Regions from separate parts of the Serratia entomophila genome, predicted to be linked through region 4. Evidence: riboswitches for the same ligand, from Rfam matches in the RefSeq annotation. Region 4 holds a riboswitch; each other region holds the start of a gene.

Region 1 (5,205 bases), 850 kb from region 4:
TGCGTTCCGGCGAAGCATAGAGCATCGACGGATCCATATTGCCCTGCAGCGCCACCGTGCCGCCCACGCGGCGGCGCGCATCGGCGATATCGGTGGTCCAGTCCAGGCCCAGCGCGTCGCAGCCGGTGGCGGCCATCGCTTCCAGCCACTGGCCGCCGCCCTTGGTGAACAAGGTGACCGGCACCCGGCGGCCGTCGTTTTCACGCAGCAGGCCGTCGACGATTTTATGCATGTAATGCAGCGAGAACTCGCGGTAATCGCGGCCGGTCAGCACCCCGCCCCAGGTGTCGAACACCATCACCGACTGCGCGCCGGCCTTGATCTGAGCATTGAGGTACAGGATCACGCTGTCCGCCAGCTTATCGAGCAGCAGGTGCAGCGTGGCCGGTTCGGCATACATCATCTTCTTCAGCTTGGTGAAGGCCTTGCTGCTGCCGCCCTCCACCATATAGGTCGCCAGCGTCCAGGGGCTGCCGGAGAAACCGATCAGCGGCACTTCGCCCTTCAGCTCGCGGCGGATGGTGCGCACCGCGTTCATCACGTAACCCAGCTCCACTTCCGGATCGAACAGCGGCAGCTTGTCTACGTCGGCGCGGCTGGCGATAGGGGAAGAGAAACGCGGGCCTTCGCCGGCTTCGAAATACAGCCCGAGCCCCATGGCGTCTGGAATGGTCAGAATGTCGGAGAACAGGATGGCGGCATCCAGCGCATAGCGGCGCAGCGGCTGCAGCGTCACCTCGCAGGCCAGTTCCGCGTTCTTGCACAGCGACATGAAATCGCCGGCCTGGGCGCGGGTGGCCTTGTACTCCGGCAAATAACGACCGGCCTGGCGCATCATCCATACGGGGGTCACATCCACCGGCTGACGCAGCAGCGCGCGCAGGTAACGATCGTTCTTCAACTCATTCATTTATGGGGCTCCCTTAATAATCTGCCCGCCATTGTACATTATTCTGCCCGGCACAGCGCCACGGTGTCCTCTATCAACCGGCGCGCCACGGTGCCGGGCGGCGGCAACAGCGGCAGTTGGTCATAGCGGTACCACCCGGCGTTGAGCAACTCCTTGGGATCGTGGCGCAGCTCGCCCTGATGGTAGTCGGCCATAAAGGCCATCATCAGCGAATGCGGGAACGGCCAGGGCTGGGAGGTGACATAGCGCAGGTTCTTGATTTCAATATTGCTCTCTTCCATCACCTCGCGCGCGGCCGCCTGCTCCAGCGTCTCGCCCACCTCAACGAAGCCGGCCAGCACCGTGTGGATGCCGCCGCGGTGGCGAACGTGTTGCGCCAGCAGGATCTGGTCGTCGCGCCGGATGGCGACGATCACGCAGGGGGCGATCTGCGGATAGTAGCGCTCACGGCAGTGGCCGCACAGGCAGGCGCTTTCGCTGCGGCTGAGGTGCATTTCATGGCCGCAGTAGCCGCAATAGCGATGGGAACGATAGAAATCGGCCAACTGGACGCCGCGCCCGGCGAGCTGGAACAAACCGCGATCCAGTTCGAGCAGTTGCCGCACCGAGCCCATGTCGTGCGGCATCGCCTGCCGAACCAGCCAGACAGGCGCACCGCCCCACTCACCGATAGTGCGCGCCATCTTGCCCTGCAGGGAAAAAGAGGCGGCCGAACCGAACGGCAGTTCACCTTGCGGTAACCAAAGTTTGCTTTCATGGCTGACTATCCACCAGCCATTTTCATTACCCGTTAATGCAAGTTCCATATCGTTGTTGCACAACCTCAGCTTCACTGGCACTCTACAAATCGGCCTTGTTACATTTTAATAACTTACTGTTACTTTTTATTAATGACGGAGTCAAACATGCTCAACCGTTTGGAAAGCCTGACTCAACGCCTTGGTGGTAGTAATGAATTAGTCGATCAATGGCTTCAGGCCCGCAAGCAGTTGCTGGTCGCCTACTGTACTTTAGTGGGCCTCAAACCGAATAAAGAAAAGCATACGCCGCTGAATGAAAAAGCGCTGGAGAACTTTTGCCATAATCTGGTGGATTATCTCTCAGCCGGGCATTTCCATATCTATGACAGAATTATCAAACAAGTGGAAGGTTCCTCCAGTCCGAAAATGACGCTGTCGGTTAACATCTACCCCAAGCTCTGGGCCAATACCGAGCAGATCATGGCGTTCCACGATCGCTATACCGAAGTGGATATCGATCAGGACCTGTGCCTGGAGCTCCACCAGGCGTTGTCGGATATCGGCGAAACCCTGGCCGCACGTTTTACCCTGGAAGACCGGCTGATCCACCTGGCGGCGGAAGCCCCTCAGTCGCCCCTGCCGGACCAGGCGCTGGATCAGGCGCGTTAGAATTTTGTAGTTTTTTTTATTATCCCTCCTATACTGGGGGGCATCTTGTCGGAGTGCCTAGCGCCTGATTTGTTCAACAAATTGGCCAGGCTGAGACCGTTAATTCGGGATCCGCGGAACCTGATCGGGTTAATACCCGCGAAGGGAACAAGAGTAATCTATCGCCACAGGCAGGACTCCTCCCGGTTAGGGACGATCCGCTTTACCGGCCAGCACCATTACTCCCTCCGAGCTCCAGACAAGCAACTTTCCCAACCCACTGGTAGGAACTTGCTATGTCTAACGTTAAGAAACCTCGTGCCCGCAAAGCACAACGCGAAGCCGCCCAGCAGTTTATCGACAGCCTGCAGGGGATGGCCTTCCCCAACTCACGCCGTATCTATCTGCAGGGCGCACGCAGCGACGTGCAGGTGCCGATGCGCGAAATCCAGCTCAGCCCGACGCTGATCGGCGGTGGCAAGGACAACCCGCAGTACCAGCCGAACGAGGCCATTCCGGTGTATGACACCGCCGGCCCCTACGGCGATCCGCAGGCCCAGCTCAACGTTCATGCCGGCCTGGCCAAACTGCGCACCGGCTGGATTGAAGAACGCGGTGATACCGCGCCCCTGAGCGGCGTCAGCTCCGGTTTCACCCAGCAGCGCCTGGCGGACGAGGGGTTGGACCATCTGCGTTTCGAACACCTGCCGCAGCCGCGCAGGGCGCAACCGGGTAAATGCGTCACCCAGCTGCACTATGCCCGCGCCGGCATCGTCACCCCGGAGATGGCGTTTATCGCCATCCGTGAAAACATGGGGCGCGAACGCATTCGCGGCGAAGCGTTGCGCCGGCAGCACCCGGGCCAGGGCTGGGGCGCCAATCTGCCCGACAACATTACCCCGGAATTCGTGCGCCAGGAGGTGGCCGCCGGCCGCGCCATCATCCCCGCCAACATCAACCACCCGGAATCCGAACCGATGATCATCGGCCGCAATTTCCTGGTGAAGGTCAACGCCAATATCGGCAACTCGGCGGTGAGCTCCTCGATAGAAGAGGAAGTGGAAAAGCTGGTGTGGGCGACTCGCTGGGGCGCCGACACCGTGATGGATCTGTCCACCGGCCGCTATATCCACGAAACCCGCGAATGGATCCTGCGCAACAGCCCGGTGCCCATCGGCACGGTGCCGATTTATCAGGCGCTGGAGAAGGTGAACGGCGTGGCGGAAAACCTGACCTGGGAAATGTTCCGCGATACCCTGCTGGAACAGGCGGAACAAGGGGTGGACTACTTCACCATCCACGCCGGCGTGCTGCTGCGCTATGTGCCGATGACCGCCAAACGCCTGACCGGCATCGTTTCGCGCGGCGGTTCGATCATGGCCAAATGGTGCCTGTCGCACCACCAGGAAAACTTCCTGTACCAACACTTCCGTGAAATCTGTGAGATCTGCGCCGCCTATGACGTTTCGCTGTCGCTCGGCGACGGCCTGCGCCCGGGCTCCATTCAGGACGCCAACGACGAAGCGCAGTTCGCCGAGCTGCATACCCTCGGTGAGCTGACCAAAATCGCCTGGGAGTACGACGTGCAGGTGATGATCGAAGGCCCCGGCCACGTGCCGATGCAGATGATCCGCCGCAACATGACCGAAGAACTGGAACACTGCCACGAGGCGCCGTTCTATACCCTCGGCCCGCTGACCACCGATATCGCCCCGGGTTATGACCACTTCACCTCCGGCATAGGCGCGGCGATGATCGGCTGGTTCGGGTGCGCCATGCTGTGTTACGTCACGCCGAAAGAACACCTCGGCCTGCCGAACAAGGAAGACGTTAAACAAGGACTTATCACCTACAAGATAGCCGCCCACGCCGCCGATCTGGCCAAGGGCCACCCGGGCGCGCAGATCCGCGACAACGCCATGTCCAAAGCCCGCTTCGAATTCCGCTGGGAAGATCAGTTCAACCTGGCGCTCGATCCGGCCACCGCCCGCGCCTACCACGACGAAACCCTGCCACAGGAGTCCGGCAAAATCGCCCACTTCTGCTCGATGTGCGGGCCGAAATTCTGCTCGATGAAAATCTCGCAGGAAGTGCGCGATTACGCCGCCGCTCAGGAGGCCGCCAAACCGATAGAAGTGCAGCTGGACGGCATGGAAAAAATGTCGGCCGAGTTCCGTTCACGCGGCAGCGAGCTGTATCACAGCGCCGGTAACCTGCAAGAGGAAATAAGCAATGACTGATATCACCACCCCGTTCCCCGCCACCCCGCACAAGCTGGGGTTGTACCCGGTGGTCGACAGCGTCGAATGGATCGCCCGCCTGCTGGGCGCCGGCGTCACCACTATTCAACTGCGCATCAAGGATCTGCCGGATGAGCAGGTAGAGGAAGACATCGCCGCCGCCATCGCCCTGGGCAAGCGGCATCATGCGCGGCTGTTCATCAACGATTATTGGCGGCTGGCGATCAAGCACGGCGCCTATGGCGTGCACCTCGGCCAGGAAGATCTGAATACCACCGATCTGGCGGCGATCCACCGCGCCGGGTTGCGGCTGGGGGTATCGACCCACGACGACGCCGAACTGGCGCGCGCCATCGCGGTAAAACCTTCTTATATTGCCCTCGGGCACATCTTCCCGACCCAGACCAAAGACATGCCTTCGGCGCCGCAGGGGCTGGCGGAGCTGAAGCGCCACCTCGCCGGGTTGACGGACTACCCGACGGTGGCGATCGGCGGGATCGGTATCGATCGCGTGCCGGCGGTGCTGGCCTGCGGCGTCGGCGGCGTGGCGATGGTCAGCGCCATCACCCAGGCGGCGGACTGGCGCGCGGCCACCACCGAACTGCTCCGGTTGATCGAAGGGGAGGCGTGATCCCATGCTCAACGATCAAGAGTTTCTGCGCTACAG
Region 2 (5,205 bases), 530 kb from region 4:
GCGCCCCAGCGCGGCGCGCAACACATTGCGGCCGATTCTGCCGAACCCGTTAATGCCTACTTTGACCATGATTTGCTCCTTGATTATTGGTTCTGCGGCCAATCTAGCGCCAAGGAGGCGTGGCGTAAATGACGTTTATAGATCAATTTACGCCAAATTACGGCTATGAAAACGCTGGCGATATTCACTGGGGGTGAGCTGCAGGTTGCGTTCAAACACCCGCCGCAGATTTAGCCCGTTGCCGAAGCCGGTGGCCAGGGCGATATGCTCGATGCCTTCCGCACTTTGCTCCAGGCGCTGTCTGGCGCAGTGCAAACGCCCCTCCTCGACAAACCTGGCGGGCGAGATACCGGTCTCGCGGGTGAACACCCGGGTAAAGTTGCGCGGGCTCATCGCCACCCGTTCGGCCAATTTCTCTACGGAAAGATCGTCGGTGAGGTTTTCCAGGATCCAGCACTGGAGATCGCGAATTGGCCCGGGGGTTTTAGCCTGATTCAACGGGTAGCGGCTGAACTGCGACTGGCCGCCCGGCCGCCGCAAAAACATCACCAGATCCTGCGCCACTTCGCGAGCCTGAACAAAGCCGTAGTCGTCTTCGATCAGCGCCAGCGTGAGGTCGAAACCGGAGCTGACGCCGCCGGAGCTCCAGACATGCCCATCCTGCACATAAATCGGGCCGTTCTCGACGCTCACCCTGGGGAAACGGCTCTGCAGGGTTTCCAGCAGCCGCCAGTGGGTGGTCGCCCGGCGGCCGTCGAGCAGGCCGGCTTCGGCAAGCAGCAGGGCGCCGCCGCAAACGGAAGCGATACGCCGGGCGTGAGGAGCGGCGCGCCGCAGCCATTCCGCGACAAACGCCCCTTCTTCCTCGCTGGCTCCCCTGCCGGTCACCACTATGGTGTCGCGCGGCTGTTCAGGGTCAAGATCCGCCAGGCGGTGATCGGCCAGCAGGTTTAACCCGGAGGAGCCATGCACCACCCGATGCGCTTGCGTGGTGGCCACCGCAACCTCATACAAGGGGGCGTCGTCGGGCCGCAGGCGGTTGGCCTGCATCAGGATGTCGGCGATGCCGGCCGACTCGAACAGCATGCCCCCTTCGGGGACGATAATCAGAAATGCATGCATGGCCTTAATGTACCAATGAATCAAAATAAGTCAGTAAGTAGATTTTATGCCGCAACGGCCCGTTAGCCAATAGGCCGCTCAGGATTGCGGCAACGCCACCCCGGTGGCGCGTTCCAGCTGCGCCAGCAACGCCTCCTGAAACGCCGTATCGCGCGCGGCGGCATGCGGCGCCAGGCGGCGCTGATGGTGCCAGTAACCGCCGGAAGCGCGGGCCTGCGCCTCCTCGCTGGTCACCAGCCACTCCTGCGTCAGATGCCCCAGCCGCAGATCGCCGGGGGCGTTTTCACCGCCCATTTTGGTCGGCACCCAGCCGGGATCGACGGCGCTGCTGATGACCTCCGGCCAACGGCGCGCCACGGCGGCGGCGAACGCCGTCACCAACAGTTTGCTGTCCGAATAGGAAATCGGGTTGCTTGCGCTCCAGTCGAGCGCGACGCGGCCATCAAAATGCATGCTGCTGCTCAAATACACCAAACGCGCCGGCCGGGCGATCAGCGCCGTCAGCAGATAAGGCGCGATCAGATTGACCGCCAGTATCTGCGGCCCGGTGAAGATCCCGGCGTTGTGGATCACCGCGTCAGGCCGCCCGATCCGGTTCACCTGTTCGGCCACCGCTTTGGTTTGCTGCGGAACGGACAGATCGCCGGTAACCGCCTGCGCGCCTCTGGTCAGCAGATCGCGCACGGCCTCGAGCCGCCCCGGTTCGCGGGCATGCAGGATCACCTGATGGCCTTCGCCCAACAGGGTTTCCGCCGCCGCACGGCCCAGCCCGTCGGCCGAACCGGTGATGAAAATACGTGACATGGCAAACGTCCTTTCAGGTTTGGCCGCTCAGCGCCAGCCCAGCGCCGGTGCGACATGGGTCAGGATCGATTCAATCACGTGCGCGTTGTAATCCACGCCCAGCTGATTGGGTACCGTCAGCAGCAGCGTGTCGGCTTCGGCAATCGCCTCGTCCTGCGCCAGCTGCTCGATCAACACATCCGGCTCGGCGGCGTAGCTGCGGCCGAAAATCGCCCGGGTTTGCTGGTCGATATAGCCCACCTGGTCGCCCTCTTTGCCGCTGCCGCCGAAGTAGCTGCGGTCCCGTTGGTCCATCAGCGCAAAGATGCTGCGGCTGACCGACACCCGTGGCGCGCGCGCGTGCCCGGCCTCTTTCCAGGCGGCGCGATAGGCGCGTATCTGGCTGGCCTGCTGCACGTGAAACGGCTCGCCGGTCTCGTCGTTTTTCAGCGTCGAGCTCTGCAGGTTCATGCCCAGCTTCGCCGCCCACACCGCCGTGGCGTTCGAGCTTGCCCCCCACCAGATGCGATCCCGCAGCCCGGCGGAGAACGGCTCGGGGCGCAGCAGGCCCGGCGGATTGGGGAACATCGGCTGCGGATTGGGCTCGGCAAAGCCTTCACCGCGCAGGGCTTCGAGCAGCACCTCAGTGTGGCGGCGCGCCATATCCGCTTCGGTTTCCCCCTCGGCCGGCGTATAGCCGAAATAGCGCCAGCCGTCGATCACCTGCTCCGGCGAACCGCGGCTGATGCCCAGCTGTAAACGCCCCCCCGAGATCAGGTCGGCGGCGCCGGCGTCTTCCACCATGTACAACGGGTTCTCATAGCGCATGTCGATCACGCCGGTGCCGATCTCGATGCGCTGGGTGCGGGCGCCGATGGCGGCCAGCAGCGGGAATGGCGAACTGAGCTGGCGCGCGAAGTGATGCACGCGGAAATAGGCGCCGTCAGCCCCCAGATCTTCGGCGGCGACCGCCAGATCGATGGACTGCAGCAGCGCGTCTGCGGCCGAACGGGTGCCCGACTGAGCGGAAGGCGCCCAGTGGCCGAAAGAGAGAAATCCGATCTTTTTCATGGGCAGTGCTCCTCAGATTCAACGTAACGGCATTACAGTGACAAAAATGCCGCCGCCTGTGCCAGAGAAATTGTCCCGGATCGCACTAAACGGACAGATTGGCGCCGCCGCCTTCGCGCCCGCCCGAGCATTGTAATCAAAAAACAAATGTCGTATAACAGGCTCCTCCGAGGGGTGTCCTGTTACGGGCTGAGATGGCGCAAGCCGAACCCTTTGAACCTGATCTGGGTCATGCCAGCGAAGGGACGGGTCGGCAATAACGCCTTCGGTCATTGCCTGTTCATACCTCAGCGCGCCCGGATCTCCACTTACTCAGGGAGGTCCCATGTTTACCACCATGTTCGAACAAGGTCTTTACGGACGGCTGCGCCAACGGGCGGGCGGCCACTGGCAGGACTACGTCGCTCATCCCTTCATTCAGCAGCTGGCCGCCGGCACGCTGCCCGAAGCCGCTTTCCGCCGCTATCTGACCCAGGACTACCTGTTCCTGATCCACTTCGCTCGTGCCTATGCCCTGCTGGTCAGCAAACTGCGCACCCTGCCGGAGATGCGCGCCGCCGCCGCTTCGCTCAACGCCATCGTCGCCGAACTGCCGCTGCACCTGGCCTATTGCGCCGGCTGGGGATTGAACGAAGACCAGATAGCCGCCCAGCCTGAAGCGCCAGAAACCATGAACTACACCCGCTACGTGCTGGACATCGGCCATTCCGGCGACGCCCTCGATCTGCTGGCCGCCCTGCTGCCCTGCGTCGCCGGCTATGCCGAAATCGGCCTGCGGCTGCTGAACGATCCCGGCACCCAAATGGCGGGCAACCCTTACGCCTCCTGGATCAAAAATTATGGCGATCCGGGTTACCTGGCCGGGGTGCAGGCGTCCATCGATCTGCTGGAGAACGTCGGTCGCCAGCGCGGTGCGGAAAGCCGCCTGGCCGAACTGACGGAGATCTTCACCACCGCCACCCGGCTTGAATCGGCGTTCTGGCAAATGGGGCTGAGCGCCTCATGAACCGCAGTTCGCCCCCGCCCGGCATTCAAATCCGGGATTTAACCCTGCGCTTTGGCGGCCGGACCCTCTTCGAACGGCTGAATCTCGATATCGCCGGCGGCAGCGTGGTCGCCCTGCTCGGTGCCAGCGGCTCGGGCAAAACCAGCCTGCTTAAGATCATCGCCGGCCTGGCGCAGCCCACTTCGGGCAGCGTCAGCGGCAGCGACGGCCTGCCGATCGCCGGGCGCATCGCCTATATGGGCCAACGGGATCTGCTCTACCCCTGGCTGACCCTCGATCAGAACATCACCCTCGGCGCGCGGCTGCGCGGCGAACGGGCCGACCGGCAATGGGCCGCCCATCTGCTCGAGCGCGTCGGGCTGGGCGGCTACGGCGCAGCGCGCCCCGCAGAACTTTCCGGCGGCATGCGCCAGCGCGCCGCCATTGCGCGCACCCTGTATGAGCGCCAGCCGATTGTGCTGATGGATGAACCTTTCTCGGCGCTGGACGCCATCACTCGCGCCACTGTCCAGACGCTGGCCGCCGAACTGCTGGCGCAGCATACCGTACTGCTGATCACCCATGACCCGATGGAAGCCTGCCGCCTGAGCCACCGGCTGCTGGTGCTTGCCGGCTACCCGGCGGGCATCGACGACAGCCACGACATTGCCGGGCAGCCGCCGCGCGCGCCGGACGATCCTCACCTGCTCAAAAGCCAGGCCGAACTGCTGCAACAGCTGGTGAGGGCCGCAGGATGAAGCGCATTCAGGAACCCAGGGGCGCCCGCCTGCGCCGCGCCCTGACGGTGTTCGCCGGCCTGGTGCTGCTGTGGTGGCTGTTCACCCTGGGCGACATTCCCGCCTTTTTGCTGCCCGCACCTTCTGCAGTGGCGCAGGCGCTGTGGAACGGCCGCGATTACCTCGCCTGGCACACGCTGGTCACCGCTTCGGAGATCCTTAGCGGCCTGGCGCTGGGGGTGCTGCTCGGCGCGGCGCTCGCACTGTGCATGATCTTTTCCCCGCGCCTGCAGCGCTGGCTGATGCCGCTGGTGCTCACCAGCCAGGCGATACCGGTGTTCGCGCTGGCCCCGCTGCTGGTGCTGTGGTTCGGCTTCGGCATGAGCGCCAAGGTGGCGATGGCGGTGCTGGTGATTTTCTTTCCGGTAACCTCCGCCTTCTTCGACGGGCTGCGCCGCGTCAGCAACGATCACCTCGACCTGGCGCGCACCATGGGCGCCTCGCGCT
Region 3 (5,205 bases), 2.0 Mb from region 4:
CGCTGGCTGAGCACCACCAGGCCCAGGCAGCATGTCAGCTGGATCAGCGCCAGCAGCGCGGCGCGGCTGAGATCGTAGTCGTAGCTCAGCGCCTGATAGATAGCCAGTTCTATCGTGGTGGCCTGGGGCCCGCCGCCCAGCGACAGTACGGTGGCGAAACTGGCGAAGCACAGCATGAAAATCAAGGCGCCGCTCGGCAGGATCTGCCGGCGCAGCGCCGGCCATTCGACAAAGCGGAACTGCTGCCAGCCGTTCATGCCGAGCTGAGCCGCCAGCTGGCGCTGTTCGACCGGGATATGTTCCAGCGCCTGCATCAGCAGGCGGGTGGCCAGCGGCAGGTTAAAAAACACGTGCGCCAGCAGGATGCCCTGCAGGCCATACGGCGAGAAGCTGTAGTTGACGCCCAGCCAGCCGCACAGCGTCGCCAGCCAGCCCTGGCGGCCATAGACGCTGAGCAGGCCGAACACCGCCACCAGCACCGGCAGCACCAGCGTCATTGCGCACAGCCGGAGCAGCAGTTGGCGGCCGGGGAAGCGGCGGCGATACAGCGCCCGCGCCAGCAGGATGGCGGGCAGCACCGAGATCAGCGCAGACAGCAGCGCCTGCCGAAAGGTGAAGCGCACCACGTGCCACAGGTAGCTGTCCTGCCACAGGCCGCGCCAGTCGCTTTCCGGCGCGTGCCGCCACAGCGAGCCCATCGCCAGCGCGGCGATGGCCAGGATCAGCCCGGCGGCCAGCAGCCCCGGCCATAGCCAGCGGGGGATTACTGGCTGACGGCGGTTTGCCATGCCCGGATCCAACTGCCGCGTTGCCTGGCCACCTCTTCGGCGCTGTACTGCAGCGCGGTCTGTGGGACTATCATCTGTTCAAAGCCGGCCGGCAGCGGGGTGTTTATCACCGGGTACATCCAGTTGCCGGTCGGAATGCTGTTCTGGAACGCCGGTGTCACCATAAATTGCATGAAGCGCTCCGCCAGCGCCGGCTGTTTGGCGGCCTTCAGCTTGCCCGCCACTTCAACCTGCAAGTAGTGGCCTTCGCTGAAGTTGGCGGCGGCGTAGCCGTCTTTTTTCTCTTCAATCAGGTGATAGGCCGGGGAAGTGGTATAGCTGAGCACCAGGTCGCCTTCGCCCTTGAGGAACAGGCCGTAGGCTTCGCTCCAGCCTTTGGTGACGGTGACGGTTTTCTTCGCCAGCTGCCGCCAGGCCGCCGGCGCCTTGTCGCCATAGACCTTTTGCATCCACAGCAGCAGGCCGAGGCCCGGCGTGCTGGTGCGCGGATCTTCATAGATCACCTTCCAGTTTTGATCGCTGCTGACCAGTTCCTGCAGGCTTTTCGGCGGGTTTTTCAGTTTGTCCTTGTTGTAGACGAAGGCGAAGTAGCCGTAGTCATAAGGCACGAAGGTTTTATCCTGCCAGCCGCCCGGCACGGTCAGTTTGCCGGTATCCACGCCGCTCGGCGCGAACAGCCCGGTCTGCTGGGCGGCCTGCAGCAGGTTGTTGTCCAGGCCCAGCACCACGTCGGCTGCGCTGTTGGTGCCTTCCATGCGCAGGCGGTTCAGCAGCGACACGCCGTCTTCCAGCGCGACGAATTTCAGCTCGCAGTCGCAGTCGGCCTCGAAGGCTTTTTTCACCGCCGGGCCGGGGCCCCAGTCGGCGGCGAAGGAGTCATAGGTGTAGACCGTCAGCGTCGGCTTGGCGAGCGCCGGCGCGGCGCACAGCAGCAGTAAGCAGGGCAGATATTTTTTGACCACGTTGCACTCCTGAAAAATAAGGGGGCAAGGGCATCTGAGAGGGGCGAGGCGGCCAGGCCGGATCGCTATGCTCAAATCCCTCCGCCGGTATTGACCGGATCAGGTTCGACGGGTGTGCTCTCAGCGGAAAAGCGGGCTTTCTTCATCGCCTGCTTTCCGCACCCCGTTGAGACGGCGCTATTGTAAAGACTAACCGACGCAGGCGAAAGGCGCTTATGCCTCCGGCGGTGCAAACCAGGCGGATTTGAAGTCGAACCAGCCGAGGGTGTTCATGCGCACGCCGCGCATGCTGCGCTGGCCGTGCAGCTGCAGCCAGTGGTGGAACAGCGGATGCAGCTGGTGTCCGCTGACCAGCCGTTGGCAGAAATCCGCCAGCGGCAGGCGGTTGGCGCGCCACTGCGCGGCGTCCTGCGCCAGATCTTCATGCATGCAGTGCTGCAACAGCGGCAGCTCATACAGGGTGGCGAACAGCGAGAATTCCAGCGGCAGGGTAAAATTGGCGCTGCCGAGCCACAGATCGCTCTGCGCATCGCCCTTATGCCAGGTGGCGTAATCTACGGTCTGCACAATCAGCCTGACGCCATGCTGAGCCAGCAGCGGTTCGATGGCCTGGCGGATGGCGTGGAACTCCGAGTGCTCGTTGAAATAGGTGATCGTCAGCGCGGTCAGGCCCGCCGGTTTGGGCTGCTGCGCCAGCGCGCGATTGTGATGCCAGCGCGGCAGCAGGCCATAGGCCGGCGACCAATAGCGTTGGTAGACCGGCCCGGCGTTGCTCAATAGAGATATTGGGTTGATCAGTTCGCACAGCCAGCTGCGGATGGCCGGATCGGCCGCCAGCAGGGAACGCTGGTCGAACAGCAGAAAGTAGCAGCCTTCCTCCAGCCGGCTTTCCAGCTCGTTTTTGCCGGTGTCGTCGCCCTGCAGCTGGACGCCGGAGTGCACCAGCTCCTCGGTAACTTCCGGCAGCACCCAGATATTCACCTCGTCGATCAGCGCCCGGTAGCCAAAATAGTCATCGAAGGCGTGGATCTTCATCTGGCTGCGGTGGTTACGCACCACGCTGTATGGGCCAGTGCCTATCGGATGGCGGGCGAAATCCGGCAGGCTGCGCCATTCGCGCGGCAGGATCATCGCGTGCACGCTGCCCAGCAGCCAGGGTAGCCAGTAGTCGGGGCTGTTCAGGCGCACATCGATGACGTAAGGCGTCGGCGAGGTGACGCTCTCGATGTGTGAAAACAGCGGTTGCGGCATCAACCGGTTGAGCGAGCTGATGACGTCTTCCATCTCCAGTTCGCGGCCGTGGTGGAAATGGATCGCCGGGCGCAGGTAAAAACGCCAGTGCAGCGGTGTCAGGGCCTGCCAGTGATGGGAAAGATCGGACTCCAGTTCCCCGTTTTCCTCATTTATGCGCGTCAGACCGCTGAAGATTTGCCGGGCCAGGTGGGTTTCCGAACGCCGCAGCGCCGAGCCGGGCAACAGGTTGTACAACTGGCGATAGTAGAGCACCCGCAGAATGTGTTTGCCCTGGCGGAAGCTGCGGCCCAGCTGGGACAACAGCATCTGGCGCACCACGTTTTTGTCGCCGACCAGCTGTACCAATTGATCGATGCGATCCTGCTCCAGCAGCTCCTCGGCCCGCTGCTGCTGCAGCGCCAGGCCGGTATAGTGGAAGCTGAGCTGCGAACGCTTGCCGCGCCCCGACTCCGCCTGCCAGGTCAGCCAGCCCTGCTGCTGCATGGCGCTCAGCAGCGAGCGCACGTGGCGCCGCGAACAGCTGAGCACCTCCGCCAGTTCCTGCAGCGTGGTTTCGGTGGTTTCGCCATGGCAGCGCTGCCACAGGCGGATGAACTGCTGCTGCAATCTGGAGGTGGACATAAAAGAGGAACGCTCCCGCATCAATTCGTCAATTTATCTTTCCCTATATTACGCCGATAATTTTAATCAATGAAAGGGGGAGGGCGAATGATGAAAGCTTTCTTGTCAAAACGGTTCTATCAGCGCTATTTCAGCGCGGTGCGCCGCCAGCACGCCGACTGGCTGGGTCTGGTGCCTGAGCAGGCGCGGCTGGAGATGCTGGCCCACCTGACCCAGTGGGATATCAAGGACATGAGCGAAAAGCAGTACCGCGAACATCTTTGAACGACGCTGCGGCTTGAAATACGCGGGGCAAAAGAGTTTCTGAGTAATGGTGCAGTTTCACCAGCCAGTGGGGTAACCCACTGGTTTTTTTATTCGTGGTCCTGGCGAGGCGCTTGCATTTTTCCCGCCGTGGCCTAAGGTTTCCACTTCTGCTTTAAGGTCAGGGACGAAGATATGCAACGCCTGAGCTGGCTGTCACAACGTTTTAATCCCATTTTTGCCGCTTTCCTGCTGATCGCCTTTCTTTCGGGCATCGCCGGTGCCTTGCTGGCGCCGACGCTGAGCCTGTTTCTGACCACCGAGGTGAAGGTGCGGCCGCTGTGGGTAGGCTTGTTCTATACCGCCAACGCGGTGGCCGGCATTGTCGTTAGCTTCCTGCTGGCCAAGCGTTCCGACACCCGCGGCGATCGGCGCATGCTGATTCTGCTTTGCTGCCTGATGGCGGTCGGCAACTGCCTGCTGTTCGCCTTCAACCGCGACTACCTGACGCTGATCACCGCCGGCGTGCTGATGTCGGCGGTGGCCAATACCGCCATGCCGCAGATTTTCGCGCTGGCGCGCGAATACGCTGACAGCGAAGCGCGCGAGGTGGTGATGTTCAGTTCGGTGATGCGCGCACAGCTGTCGCTGGCCTGGGTAGTTGGGCCGCCGCTGTCTTTCGCGCTGGCGTTGAGCTACGGCTTCACGGTGATGTTCCTGATTGCCGCCGCTACCTTTGCCGCGTGTACGCTGCTGGTGTGGTTCGCCCTGCCGTCGGTGCCGCGTGCGGAAGAGGCGGGCGATAGCCTGCAGGGCGGCACCTCCGCGCCGATTGCGCCCGCCAGCGCCTGGCGCAACCGCGACGTGCGGCTGCTGTTTGTCGCCTCGATGCTGATGTGGACCTGCAACACCATGTATATCATCGATATGCCGCTGTATATCACCGCCGATCTCGGCCTGCCGGAGAAGCTGGCCGGGCTGCTGATGGGCACCGCCGCCGGGCTGGAGATCCCGGCGATGCTGTTGGCCGGTTATTACGTTAAACGCTTCGGCAAACGCAACATGATGCTGTTTGCGGTACTGGCCGGGGTGCTGTTCTACGGCGGGCTGATGGTGTTCACCGGTAAAACGGCGCTGATTGCGCTGCAGCTGCTGAACGCCATTTTTATCGGCATCGTAGCCGGTATCGGCATGCTGTATTTTCAGGATCTGATGCCGGGGCGGCCAGGCGCTGCCACCACGCTGTTCACCAACAGCATTTCCACCGGGGTGATCCTGGCCGGGGTGCTGCAGGGGGCGCTGGTGGAGAACCTGGGGCACTACGCCGTTTACTGGCT
Region 4 (5,205 bases):
AGGCTTTTACGTTTCACGGTGTTCCACTCCAGCAGCAAGATCTGGTTGCATTATAAAACCTCTGTGCGTAAAGTTCATTGGGTTTAATAATGAAACCACATTGGAGCTGACGATGAGCGACAAATTGCTAGATGCCCCGTACGCCGCAGCGGATCGGCTGCCTGCTTCGCTGGTGCTGTTGCTGGCCGGGGCCAGCGCCTTCAGCGTGGCCAATGTCTACTATGCGCAGCCGCTGCTGGATGCCATCGCCGCAGATTTCGGCATCAGCCTGGCGGCGGTGGGCATGGTGATCACCGTTACCCAGCTCGGCTGCGCGCTGGCTTTGTTGTTGGTGGTGCCGCTGGGCGATCGGGTTAATCGGCGCCAGCTGTTGGCCGCCCAGCAGCTGCTGTTGATTGCCGCCTTGCTGGCGGTGGGGTGGTCGAACAGCAGCCTGTTGCTGCTGGCGGGCATGCTGCTGGTGGGGCTGCTGGGCACCGCCATGACGCAAGGGCTGATCGCCTTTGCCGCTACCCTGGCCGCGCCGCACGAACGCGGGCGGGTGGTGGGGGCGGCGCAGGGGGGGGTGGTGCTGGGGCTGTTGTTGGCGCGCACGCTTTCCGGCGCGCTGGCGGACATCGGCGGCTGGCGCACGGTGTATTTTTTCTCCGCTGGGGTCACGTTGGTTTTGTTGCCCATTTTGGCGCGCCTGTTGCCTGCACTGCAGACGCCACCCCAAACGCTCAGCTATCCGGCCTTATTGCGCTCGATGCTGACGCTATTGCGGCGCGATCGCACGCTGCAAATTCGCGGCATGCTGGCGCTGCTGATGTTTGCGGCGTTCAGCATCTTCTGGAGCGCGCTGGTGCTGCCGCTCAGCCGGCCGCCGTTTAACTTTTCCCATTCGGTGGTGGGAGCATTCGGGCTGGTGGGGGCGGTAGGCGCTCTGGCGGCGATGCGCGCCGGGCATCTTGCCGATCGCGGGCTGGGGCAGTTGGCCAGCGGCGTTTGCCTGCTGTTGCTGACGCTGGCCTGGCTGCCGCTCGGCATGCTGGGCTATGGCCTAATTTGGCTGGTGGCGGGCATCGTGCTGTTGGATCTGGCCGGGCAGGCGATCCACGTGCTGAACCAGAGCATGATCTTCAACGCCCATCCGCAGAGTCACAGCCGGCTGGTGGGGTGTTATATGCTGTTTTACGCCGCCGGCAGCGGATTGGGCGCCTTCGCCAGCACCCACGTTTACGCCTGGGCCGGTTGGAGCGGCGTGTGCTGGCTGGGGGCGAGCGTCAGCCTCGGCGCGCTGCTGTTCTGGCGGCTGACGCTGCGCGCCATGCCCGAGCGGCCATGACGTGGCGCCGCGCTCTTATTATTTCGCCGGCGAGTGCAGCAGGTAATAGTCCTCTTCGCCGTCGTTGCCGGTCGAAATGGTGCGCCAGCCGTGTTTGCGATAGAACGCCAGCGCCTTCTCGTTTTTCACCAGGCATTTCAATGCGCCAGTGGCGGTGAAGGTGCGCTCCGCCGCCTGCAGCAGGGCGCTGCCGACGCCGCGCGGCGGCAGATGTGGGTCGACATACAGGTTATGGATGAAGTTGTCGGCGCGATAAATCGACACGAACCCCAGCAGTTTGCCGTCCTCCTCCGCCACCCAGATATCCTCGCCCAGCGTCGAGCGATCGAAATCCTCCAGCCGATAACCGTCGGTATTGCACCAGGTGAACGCCGCCTTGCGCGAAGCCAGGTACAGGGTGCGCAGGAACGGGCGATCGGCCTCTTGGTATGGTCTTGTGTGCATGGCGTCTCCTTTTTATTTTTTCCCCACTATAGCGCGATTGACCTCACCGGCGGCAAGCCCAATAATGGCGGTCTTGACTCGGGGTGCCCGTCAGGGCTGAGATTTTACCCGTATTACCTGATCTGGATTATGCCAGCGTAGGGAAGTCTCGGTGCCCAACCGGTACCCGCCTTCTTGAACGCCGGTTGGGAGGAATATGTTCGCTCGACCTGAAGCTTTACCCGGCGCACGCGCCGCGGCCTGTCTGACCCAATTCAAACGCCGGCCCCCGCTGGTTCACTGCCTGACCAATGAAGTGGTGCAGTCGTTGACGGCCAACGTTTTGCTGGCGCTCGGCGCTTCGCCGGCGATGGTGGTGGAGCCGGGCGAGGCGGCGCAGTTCAGCCGGCTGGCGGACGCGCTGTTGATCAATATCGGCACCCTTAATGCTCCGCGCGCCGAATCGATGCTGGCGGCGGTGGCGGCCGCCAACCAGGCGGGCACGCCCTGGGCGTTGGATCCGGTGGCGGTTGGCGGGTTGGCCTACCGCACCGCCTTTGCCAAAAAGCTGTTGGACGAACAACCGGCGGCGATCAGGGGCAACGCGTCCGAGATCATGGCGCTCAGCGGCCTGCAGGCCAACGGCCGCGGGGTAGACAGCGCCGACGATTCGCTGGCCGCCTTGCCCGCCGCCCGCGAGCTGGCGCGCCGCAGCGGTGCGATAGTGGCGGTGACCGGCGCGGTGGATTACGTTACCGACGGCCAACGGGATTGGGCGGTAGCCGGCGGTGATGCATTGATGACGCGGGTGGTCGGCACCGGCTGCGCCCTGTCGGCGGTAGTGGCGGCATTTTGCAGCCTGCCGGGCGAGCGGTTGGATAACGTCGCCACCGCCTGCCGGGTGATGTCGCACTGCGGCGGTCTGGCAGCCGCGGCTGCCGCCGGGCCGGGCAGCTTTACCCCGGCGTTCCTCGACGCCCTGTACCGGCTGCGCGCGGAGGATCTGCAATGAAACGCATCAACGCTTTGACTATCGCCGGCACCGATCCCAGCGGTGGCGCCGGCATTCAGGCCGATCTGAAAGCCTTCTCGGCGCTGGGGGCATACGGCGCTTCGGTGATCACTGCGCTGGTGGCGCAAAATACCCGCGGCGTGCAGTCGGTTTATCAGATTGAACCGGCGTTCGTCGCCGCCCAGTTGGATTCGGTGTTCAGCGATCTGCGCATCGACAGCACCAAAATAGGCATGTTGGCCAACGCGGCGATCGTGCAGGCTGTAGCCGAGCGGCTGCGCCATTATCGGCCGGAATTTGTGGTGCTGGATACGGTGATGCTGGCGAAAAGCGGCGATCCGCTGCTGGCGCCGGAGGCGGTGGAGTCGATCCGCCGTGAACTGCTGCCGCTGGTGTCGATCATCACGCCAAACCTGCCGGAAGCGGCCGCCTTGCTGGCGTGCGCGCCGGCGGAAAATGAACTGCAAATGCGTGAACAGGGGCGGGCGTTGCTGGCGATGGGCTGCCAGGCGGTGCTGATGAAGGGCGGCCACCTGAGCGAAAGCGAGAGCCCGGACTGGCTGTTTACCGCCGGGCAGGAGCAGCGCTTTAGCGCGCCGCGCGTCGCCACCCGCCATACGCACGGCACCGGCTGCACGCTGTCGGCGGCGCTGGCGGCGCTGCGCCCGCGTCATGATGACTGGGCGGCAACCGTCGCCGCCGCCAAGGACTATCTGCAAAAGGCGCTGCAGCAGGCGGATACGCTGGAAGTGGGGCACGGCATCGGGCCGGTGCATCATTTCCATGCCTGGTGGTGAGCCAACTTTTTGCCGTCATTGCGGTCTGACTAGATCGAGGCCCGGCGCCAGCCGGGGTAAATAGAATTAACCCAGGGAGAAAGGCCATGGCAGGACAATGCGCACTCCGCAGCGCCGTTTTTGGCGCGTTGCTCAGCTTCAGCGCGGGCGGCTTTGCCCAGCAGATTGTCACCACCTCGGACGTGATCCAGCAGCCGGGTTATCAAGCCAGCTGGCAAAATATGGTGAAGGGCCAGGCGCGGCTGCCGGGCTGGGCGCGCAAGGGGGCCGGCACCTCGACGCCGGTGGAGAACCTGAGCTGGCAGGGGCAGGACTACCTGATCGGCAACCTGTGCAAGCCGCATGACTGCGCCAACAACTTTTTGATCGTGGCGTTCAAAGAGGACAAGTCGCAGGCCTGGGCAGTGCGCGTTGAGGTAGAAAACCGGCCAGAGGCCATCGATCATCCGAAGAAGTACGCCAGCTACCAGTGGCTCGGCAAGCCGAACGACGACATCAAGGCGCTGCTGAAGAAACAGTTCGAAGATAACCCCGACTGGCAATAAAGCCGCAGGGGCGCAGTTTGCCGCGCCCCATGCCCGGGAATCAGCCGATGCCGGCCTGGTGAAGATCGTGCAGGTTGATGGCGCCCACCAGCACGCCATCCAGGCTGACCACCGGCGCAGCGCTGATATGCTGTTCGTGCAGCGCCTCCAGCGCTTCGCCGGCGCGCCACTGTTCCGGCAGCCGGTAGCCGGGGCGGGTGATCGCCGGGCTCAGCGCATCCTGCAGGCTGTTGCCCTTCACCAGCCAGCGGCGCAGGTCGCCGTCGGTAAATACCCCCACCACTTTCCGCTGCGCATCGCACACCGCCACCAGCCCCAACCCGGTGCGGCTCAGTTCCAGCATCGCCTCCATCACGTTGGCGCTTTCGCTGACCTTCGGCAGGCGATCGCCGGTGCGCATCAGGTGGTGCACCCGGTTCAGCAGGCGTGCGCCCAGGCTGCCGCCCGGGTGTGAGCGGGCAAAATCTTCCGCATTGAAACCGCGTTGGCGCATCAATGCCATCGCCAGCGCGTCGCCCATCATCAGGGTATTAACCGCGCTGGAGGTGGGCGCCAGCCCCATCGGGCAGGCTTCGCGCTCTACGCTGATATCCAGCACGCAGGCGGCGGCCTGCGCCAGCGGCGACTCTTTGCCGCCGGTGATGGCGATCACCGCAATGCCGTTCTCCGCCAACAACGGCAGGATCAGATCCAGCTCTTTGGCGCGGCCGGAGTAAGAGATAAACACCACCACGTCGTCGGCGCCGATCATGCCGAGATCGCCGTGCAGCGCCTCCGCCGGGTGAACGAAGAACGACGGCGTGCCGGTGCTGGCCAGCGAAGCGGCGATCTTCTTGCCGATGTGGCCGGATTTGCCGATGCCGGAAATCACCGCCTTGCCGCGGCAGTTCAACAGCAGTTCGCAGGCGCAGACGAAGTTGTCATCCAGCCGCGCCAGCAGGCGCTGCGCTTCGGTCAGCTCGATCTCCAGCGTTTCGCGGGCGAAATTCAGCAGGGCGTTGGCGTTGTTCATCGGGGTCTCCGGTCGCTTACTCATCTGAAAGGTAATGTCTTATAGGGCAAAAGTATCATGCTCCAGGGGAAAGCACTAAGCGCGGCGCC

The links. Region 4 has a riboswitch for thiamine pyrophosphate ahead of thiM (hydroxyethylthiazole kinase). Riboswitches for the same ligand answer to the same signal wherever they lie in the genome.
Region 1: another riboswitch for thiamine pyrophosphate. It lies ahead of thiC (phosphomethylpyrimidine synthase ThiC); the one in region 4 lies ahead of thiM (hydroxyethylthiazole kinase).
Region 2: another riboswitch for thiamine pyrophosphate. It lies ahead of tenA (thiaminase II); the one in region 4 lies ahead of thiM (hydroxyethylthiazole kinase).
Region 3: another riboswitch for thiamine pyrophosphate. It lies ahead of thiB (thiamine ABC transporter substrate binding subunit); the one in region 4 lies ahead of thiM (hydroxyethylthiazole kinase).

Annotation. Positions count from the first base shown of each region.
Region 1 covers NZ_CP082787.1:4,556,747-4,561,951, forward strand. Annotated here, with positions in the region: gene hemE (uroporphyrinogen decarboxylase) at 1-910, opposite strand, end outside; gene nudC (NAD(+) diphosphatase) at 949-1,716, opposite strand; gene rsd (sigma D regulator) at 1,816-2,319, shown strand; TPP riboswitch at 2,359-2,483, shown strand; gene thiC (phosphomethylpyrimidine synthase ThiC) at 2,595-4,538, shown strand; gene thiE (thiamine phosphate synthase) at 4,531-5,169, shown strand; gene KHA73_RS21865 (HesA/MoeB/ThiF family protein) at 5,174-5,205, shown strand, end outside.
Region 2 covers NZ_CP082787.1:3,174,046-3,179,250, forward strand. Annotated here, with positions in the region: gene gap (type I glyceraldehyde-3-phosphate dehydrogenase) at 1-69, opposite strand, end outside; gene KHA73_RS15455 (GlxA family transcriptional regulator) at 148-1,122, opposite strand; gene KHA73_RS15460 (SDR family NAD(P)-dependent oxidoreductase) at 1,201-1,926, opposite strand; gene KHA73_RS15465 (LLM class flavin-dependent oxidoreductase) at 1,954-2,976, opposite strand; TPP riboswitch at 3,137-3,239, shown strand; gene tenA (thiaminase II) at 3,302-3,982, shown strand; gene KHA73_RS15475 (ABC transporter ATP-binding protein) at 3,979-4,719, shown strand; gene KHA73_RS15480 (ABC transporter permease) at 4,716-5,205, shown strand, end outside.
Region 3 covers NZ_CP082787.1:689,155-694,359, forward strand. Annotated here, with positions in the region: gene thiP (thiamine/thiamine pyrophosphate ABC transporter permease ThiP) at 1-788, opposite strand, end outside; gene thiB (thiamine ABC transporter substrate binding subunit) at 764-1,750, opposite strand; TPP riboswitch at 1,809-1,926, opposite strand; gene sgrR (HTH-type transcriptional regulator SgrR) at 1,964-3,625, opposite strand; gene sgrT (glucose uptake inhibitor SgrT) at 3,713-3,889, shown strand; gene KHA73_RS03245 (sugar efflux transporter) at 4,064-5,205, shown strand, end outside.
Region 4 covers NZ_CP082787.1:3,706,289-3,711,493, reverse strand. Annotated here, with positions in the region: gene KHA73_RS17990 (winged helix-turn-helix transcriptional regulator) at 1-17, opposite strand, end outside; gene KHA73_RS17985 (MFS transporter) at 113-1,327, shown strand; gene KHA73_RS17980 (GNAT family N-acetyltransferase) at 1,346-1,771, opposite strand; TPP riboswitch at 1,841-1,932, shown strand; gene thiM (hydroxyethylthiazole kinase) at 1,968-2,762, shown strand; gene thiD (bifunctional hydroxymethylpyrimidine kinase/phosphomethylpyrimidine kinase) at 2,759-3,559, shown strand; gene KHA73_RS17965 (inhibitor of vertebrate lysozyme family protein) at 3,646-4,104, shown strand; gene gutQ (arabinose-5-phosphate isomerase GutQ) at 4,145-5,116, opposite strand.